Regions from separate parts of the Pseudomonas sp. 32A genome, predicted to be linked through region 1. Evidence: predicted binding sites of a transcription regulator. Region 1 holds the regulator's gene; the other holds the start of a gene.
What was found. The regulator sigma-54, encoded in region 1, starts transcription at its own class of promoters, with help from an activator protein. The targets are predictions, from matches to a motif close to ANTGGCATNNANNTTGCTNT.

Region 1 (3,411 bases):
GATCGGCCCCAGCAGTTTGGTCTCGTCCTCGATGGCTTCGGCCAGGGAACGATGCGGGCTGCTCAGCGGGTGGCGGCGACGGGTTTCGGAGAAGCGCTTGAGCAGCGTCTCTTCATCGGCGTCCAGGTACAGCACATCGCAATGGATGTGCTTGGCCCGTACTTCTTCGAGCAGTTCCGGGAAGCGGGTGAGGTGGCTGGGCAGGTTGCGGGCGTCGATCGAAACGGCGACCAGCGGTTGAGCCAACTCGGTATGAATCAGTGCGCGTTCCGCCAGTTCAGGCAGCAGGCCAGCGGGCAGGTTGTCGATGCAATAGAAGCCGTTGTCCTCAAGAACATTGAGAGCGGTGCTTTTACCTGAGCCGGAACGGCCGCTGACGATGATCAAACGCATGATTACTGCCCGTTTTGTTCATCCAGGACGACCTGGTACAGCGCCTCATTGCTGGGGGCGCTGCGCAGTTTGTCGCGAACTTCTTTGCGGTCGAGCATGCTGGCGATCTGCCGAAGCAGTTCCAGGTGCGCATCGGTGGCGGCTTGGGGGACCAGCAGTACAAACAGCAGGTCAACCGGGGCGCCGTCGATGGCGTCGAAATCGATAGGGGCGTCCAGGTGCAGCAGGGCGCTGACTGGAGACTCACAGCCTTGCAGGCGGCAGTGAGGAATGGCGATGCCGTTGCCAAAGCCGGTCGAGCCGAGCTTTTCACGGGCAATCAGGGCCTCGTACACAGCTTGCGTATCCATTTCGGGCACTTCGCGGCCGATCAGGTTGGCAATTTGTTCGAGGGCGCGCTTTTTACTGCCGCCCGGCACGTTCACGAGGGAACGGCCGGGGGTCAGGATGGTTTCAAGTCGGATCATGGGTGGGGAGTGTTAGCGGCCAGTGCCTTGAAGAAGGCTCTGCTGCTTTTCCTTATGCTTTTTAAGTTGGCGGTCAAGCTTGTCTGTGAGCAAGTCGATTGATGCATACATGTCTTCATGTTCGGCATTGGCGACCACTTCGCCACCAGGTATCTGAAGTGTCGCTTCGATTTTCTGCTGAAGCTTGTCGACCTTCATGATGACCTGCACGTTGGTGATCTTGTCGAAATGGCCCTCAAGCTTCTTCAGCTTCAGCTCGACGTATTCGCGCAATGGAGGGGTGACTTCTACATGGTGTCCACTGATGTTGACTTGCATACAGCTTCTCCTTCGTTGCCAGTGCATAAAGCGGCGGGTAGGAATACCCGCCACTGGAACGCTATGGCCCGCCCGTCACATCAAACGCTTACGCTCGCTGGAAGGCGCGATCCCAAGGGACTCGCGGTACTTGGCGACGGTTCGACGGGCGACCTGAATGCCTTGTGCCTCCAGTAAACCAGCGATCTTGCTGTCACTCAACGGCTTTTTCTGATTTTCCGCGGCAACCAGTTTTTTGATGATCGCGCGGATCGCCGTGGACGAGCATTCGCCGCCTTCGGAGGTGCTGACGTGGCTGGAGAAAAAGTATTTCAGCTCATATATACCCCGTGGGGTATGCATGAATTTTTGCGTGGTCACCCGGGAAATCGTTGATTCGTGCATGCCCACCGCTTCGGCGATGTCGTGCAGTACCAGCGGCTTCATCGCTTCGTCGCCGTATTCCAGGAAGCCGCGCTGGTGCTCGACGATCTGGGTGGCGACTTTCATCAGGGTTTCGTTGCGGCTTTGCAGGCTCTTGATGAACCAGCGGGCTTCCTGCAGTTGGTTACGCATGAAGGTGTTATCGGCGCTGGTGTCGGCGCGGCGCACAAAACCTGCGTATTGCGGATTGACCCGCAGGCGTGGCACCGATTCCTGGTTCAGCTCCACCAGCCACCGCTCATTGTCCTTGCGCACGATGACGTCGGGCACGACGTATTCGGCTTCGCTGGACTCGATCTGCGAGCCCGGGCGTGGGTTGAGGCTCTGCACCAGCTCGATGATCTGGCGCAGGTCATCTTCCTTGAGCTTCATGCGGCGCATCAGCTGGCTGTAGTCGCGGCTGCCCAGCAGGTCGATGTAGTCGGTAACCAGGCGCTGAGCTTCGGCGAGCCAAGGAGTCTTGGCCGGCAATTGGCGCAGTTGCAGCAACAGGCACTCGCTGAGGGTGCGTGCGCCGATGCCGGCGGGCTCGAATTGCTGGATGCGGTGCAGGACGGCTTCGATTTCGTCCAGTTCGATGTCCAGTTCCGGATCGAAGGCCTCAAGGATCTCCTCAAGGGTCTCGTCCAGGTAGCCCTGGTTGTTGATGCAATCGATCAGGGTCACGGCGATCAGGCGATCGGTGTCGGACATCGGGGCCAGGTTCAGTTGCCAGAGCAAATGGCTCTGCAGGCTCTCGCCGGCGGACGTGCGGGTGGTGAAATCCCACTCGTCATCATCATTGCTCGGCAGGCTGCTGGCGCTGGTCTGGTAGACGTCTTCCCAGGCGGTGTCCACGGGAAGCTCGTTGGGAATGCGTTCGTTCCATTCGCCTTCCTCAAGGTTATCCACCGTAGGGGCGGTTTCCTGGTAGGAGGGTTCCTGTACGTCGGGGTTGGGCTTTTGCTCGATGTTGTCGGCCAGCGGGTCTGCATTATCGAAGTCGTCGCCTTCTTCCTGGCGTTCGAGCATCGGATTGGACTCCAGGGCCTCCTGGATTTCCTGTTGCAGGTCCAGGGTCGACAATTGGAGCAGGCGGATGGCCTGTTGCAGCTGCGGTGTCATCGTCAGCTGCTGGCCCATTCTCAGGACTAGCGATGGTTTCATGGCAGGGGCTTAACACCTTATTCGCCGGCGCAATGCGCCATCCACGACAGGGCGCGTGAGCGCCAAACATAAGCAAATTATATGCCTGATATCGGGGGCTTTGCCTAGAGCGCGGTAACAATAAAAATACTGAGGTTTTTATTGACTACCGCGCTCCATGGCGAATGGCCTGATACCACCGTGTTTACAGGCGGAACTCGTGACCCAGATACACTTCCTTAACCAGTTCGTTGGCCAGGATAGTGGCGGAGTCACCTTCGGCAATCAGCTGTCCATCGTTCACGATATAGGCGGTTTCGCAGATATCGAGGGTCTCGCGGACGTTGTGGTCGGTGATCAATACACCGATGCCCTTGGCCTTGAGGTGATGGATGATCTGCTTGATGTCACCGACCGAGATCGGGTCGACACCGGCGAAGGGTTCGTCCAGCAGGATGAACTTCGGCGCAGTGGCCAGGGCGCGGGCGATTTCCACACGACGACGCTCGCCGCCGGAAAGGCTCATGCCGAGGTTGTCGCGAATGTGGTTGATGTGGAATTCCTGCAGCAGGCTTTCCAGCTCTTTCTTGCGCCCGGCGCGGTCGAGTTCCTTGCGGGTCTCGAGGATGGCCATGATGTTGTCGGACACCGACAGCTTGCGGAAGATCGATGCTTCCTGGGGAAG
Region 2 (3,411 bases), 780 kb from region 1:
CAACTTCAGCCACCTCACCGATACCGCCGCCATCAACCCCATCACCCCGCCCGCCACTGCCACTGACGCCGCGTGCCTGGTTCTGCTGTTGTGGGTCCTGGCCCTGCTGACCCTGCCAGCCACGGGACTGGTCCGACACGTTGACGTCGACCTGGCCCATGCCCTGCTGGGCAAACATCTCCCGCAGACGGCCCGACTGGCTTTCCAACGCTTCACGAACCACCGCGTGGCCGCTCATGAAGGTGACCTGCGCCTGTTGGTCAGCGGACATTTTCACGCTGATATCCAGGCGGCCCAGTTCAGCGGGTTGCAGCTGGATCTCTGCCGATTTGAGGTTGGCGCTGGACAAGTACATGACCCGGTTCACCACTTCGTCGGTCCAGCCGCTCTGGTGCATGGCCAGTGGTGCGTTGGCCACCGGTGGCAGGGCGTTCGCGGTTTTCGGTGTGGCGGCCTGGGTCAGCGCGGCGAGGCGGTTGGCGAAATCGTCGACACGGGTGTCGCTGCGGGCGTCTTTCAGGTCCTTGAGGCCGCCATCGATCAGGCCGCTGAAAGCTTTGTCGCCGCCCTGGTCGGTGCTGTCTTTGGACGCTTGCTGATCGACCATGCTGGCCAGGCCAGTGGCAAAGTTTTGCGCAGCCGTTGGCTGATCCTGGGTCGGGGCCGGCGTGCCTTTGGCTGGAGTCTGGCTGCTGGCGGACACGTGACCGCCCTGCTCCATGGCCAGGCGTACGGCGGGCATTGCGTCCAGCGGGTCGGCTTCGGGGTCGAAGGCGGGCTTGGCATCGTCGGTGGCAGCCACGGGTGGCGCTACCACGGGCTGGGCCTTGTCGTCTTTCGCCGCGACCGGTGCCGGTGTTTCGACGGGAGCTGGCGTTGCAGGGACGGGAACGGGGACTACCGCGGCCACCAGCGCCGGGTCGACGGCGGGGTCGACCGGGGGTTGCTGGGCCAGGGTGGGGTCGTCTACCGGGGCCGGGTCGTCGGTCTTGGCGGTGGTGTCCGGGGTGTCGGGCTTGGCCGGCGGGGTGGCAGGCAAAGTCTTGCCGTTATCGGCAACCGATGGAGTGCCGGCGGCAGGCTTGTCGTTGTTGGCGGCGGGCTTGGTGCTGGCGTCCGCAGGCTTGTCGCGGGTCGACCGGGTGGTGGTTTCGGAGGGTTTTGCCGCGGGCGCGGGGGCTTGCTTGGCGAACACCTGAGCGAAGCCCGGGGCCTTGTCCCGCGGGTCCGCAGCCACTGCCGGTGGATTGGCAGCGGGCGCTTGAGGCTTGGCCGCGGGGGCCGCCTGAAGAAGCGAATTCGGGGTGATTGCCATAGATAAGAGTCTCCGCCGCACAGGGGTCGAGGGTGCGGTTACAGGAGGTAGAGCAAGAGTTGGGCCAGGTTTTGGTTTTGGGTGTATATCCGTTATTTGGGTGATGGCTTCTATTGGTTCCGCTCTTACAGCGGGTCACTTTTGAAAGGAGCCTGTACGGACCGGACACATGGTTGACGGGTGTGCGGGGACATGGTGGACACTTTTCGGCGAGCTAACTTCGCCGGAAAACCATCATGCCCTGGGACACGAGAGATGCCATGAGCCTGAAAGAAGAGTTTGTCGCCTTGGCGCGGCAACCCGGCAGTAATAAACGAGAACTGTGTCGACGATTCGGTATCAGCCCCCAAACGGCGTACAAGTGGCTCGATCGCTACGAGACGCAAGGCCGGTCGGGGCTGCAAGAGAAGTCCCGCAAACCTGTCACCAGCCCCAAGCTGACCAACACCACTCTAGAGACGGCGGTCATAGCGCTCAGGCAAGAGCATCCAGCGTGGGGTGGGCGCACGATCAGCAGCATTTTGAAAAAACAAATCGCTCCCAGCACCGTTACTAATGTTCTGCACCGACACGGGCTAATTCAGCCTGCTCAGAAGGAACAAGCGGCAAAGTTGAGATTTGAACACGATGCGCCTAACGATCTTTGGCAGATGGACTTCAAAGGGCATTTCCCGACGCAACAAGGCCGATGCCATCCCCTGACCCTGCTGGACGACCACTGGCGATTCAGGCCTGTGATAACGAGCGTGGGACCACGGTGAAAGAGAAAATGATCGAAGTGTTCCAGCGCTTCGGATTACCGGCTCGCATCAACGTCGATAACGGCCCGCCCTGGGGCTCGCCACGCAACCCTGGCGAAATCACAGAGCTGAGTATCTGGTTGATTCGCTTAGGAATTCGGATCAGCTTTAGCCGTCCTTACCACCCCCAAACCAATGGAAAGATTGAGCGTTTCCATCGGTCACTCAAGGCCGAAGTGCTTGATGGGCGTCAGTTTTCCACGATCAAGGAAGCTCAAACAGCATTTGATCAATGGCGTGAGGTTTATAACTTGCAACGGCCTCATCAAGCGTTGGACTACAAGGTGCCGATGGACCGGTATCGAGCCAGCCCATGGGCTTATCCGCAGCAGTTATCGGAGTTTGAATACGGACCGGACGACGTATTGGCCAAGGCTTATCACAGCCGATTCCGCTTTCAGAAACGCTATTTCAGCATCGCTAAGGGTCTGGCTGGGCATCACCTCGCCATACGTCCTAATCCTGAAAGTGATGGGCTTTTTGACGTCTACTTTTGCCATCACTTCCTACGAACAATCGACGTGAGCAAGCCAGACTATGGTCCATAATGTGTCAACCATGTCCCCGCACATGTGTCCACCATGTGTCCGGTCCGTACAAAAGGAGCCCAAAAGTAACCAAAAGGCTCTTGCCCCACCACTCGGCTCCTCGCCTAGGCTCGGAGTGCCCTCACTCCGGCTTTGGACCGTGGGCCGCCGTCATGGGCCATCCCTGGCCCAGGACGGCTAACCTGGCGTCCTGCCAGGTTACCCACGCTCCAAAGCCTGCGTTCGGCCAGCGTGGTTTAACGGGGCGCCTAAGATCAAGATCAAAAGCAGATCAAGAGCACAGCGGCCTCCCGGCCGGCTTGAGTGTTAAAAGCAAAAGCAAAAACCAGAGCGAAAACAAATCTGCTTTTCTGTGGGAGCGGGCTTGCTCGCGAAAAACCTGAGGGCGCCGCGTTCATCCAGAATGCCCGCGTCATCGTTAACGACCTTCGCGAGCAAGCCCGCTCCCACATTTGGACCGTGCCCGCTTTAGCTTTTGATTTTGCTCTTCAACACTCAAGCCGGCCGGGAGGCCGCTGTGCTTTTGCTTTTGATTTTGATCTGACTGCCCCAATAAGCCCGAGGCCGAACGCAGGCAGTGCGGAGCGGGTAAACCGGCAGGACGCCGGTTTAGCCGCGCCGGGCCATGGATGGCCCGTCGCGGCGGCCCGCTTCGCGGTGCCGGAGTGAGGGAACACCGAGCCTAGGCGAGGTGCCGACAGGCGGGGCAGAGCCCTTTGCTTACTTTGGGGCTTTTCCAAAGTGAGCC

Region 2: ACUN0G_RS21885 (flagellar hook-length control protein FliK) is a predicted target of sigma-54. The motif match lies at 1,365-1,384, and genes of this name have one in related genera.

The regions. Positions count from the first base shown of each region.
Region 1 is NZ_JBQYLY010000001.1:3,949,000-3,952,410, forward strand. Features, by position in the region: gene rapZ (RNase adapter RapZ) at 1-393, opposite strand, end outside; gene ptsN (PTS IIA-like nitrogen regulatory protein PtsN) at 396-860, opposite strand; gene hpf (ribosome hibernation-promoting factor, HPF/YfiA family) at 873-1,178, opposite strand; gene ACUN0G_RS18115 (RNA polymerase factor sigma-54) at 1,254-2,747, opposite strand; gene lptB (LPS export ABC transporter ATP-binding protein) at 2,932-3,411, opposite strand, start outside.
Region 2 is NZ_JBQYLY010000001.1:4,729,153-4,732,563, reverse strand. Features, by position in the region: gene ACUN0G_RS21885 (flagellar hook-length control protein FliK) at 1-1,315, opposite strand, end outside; partial or broken gene ACUN0G_RS21880 (IS481 family transposase) at 1,552-2,663, shown strand; gene ACUN0G_RS21875 (hypothetical protein) at 2,967-3,332, shown strand.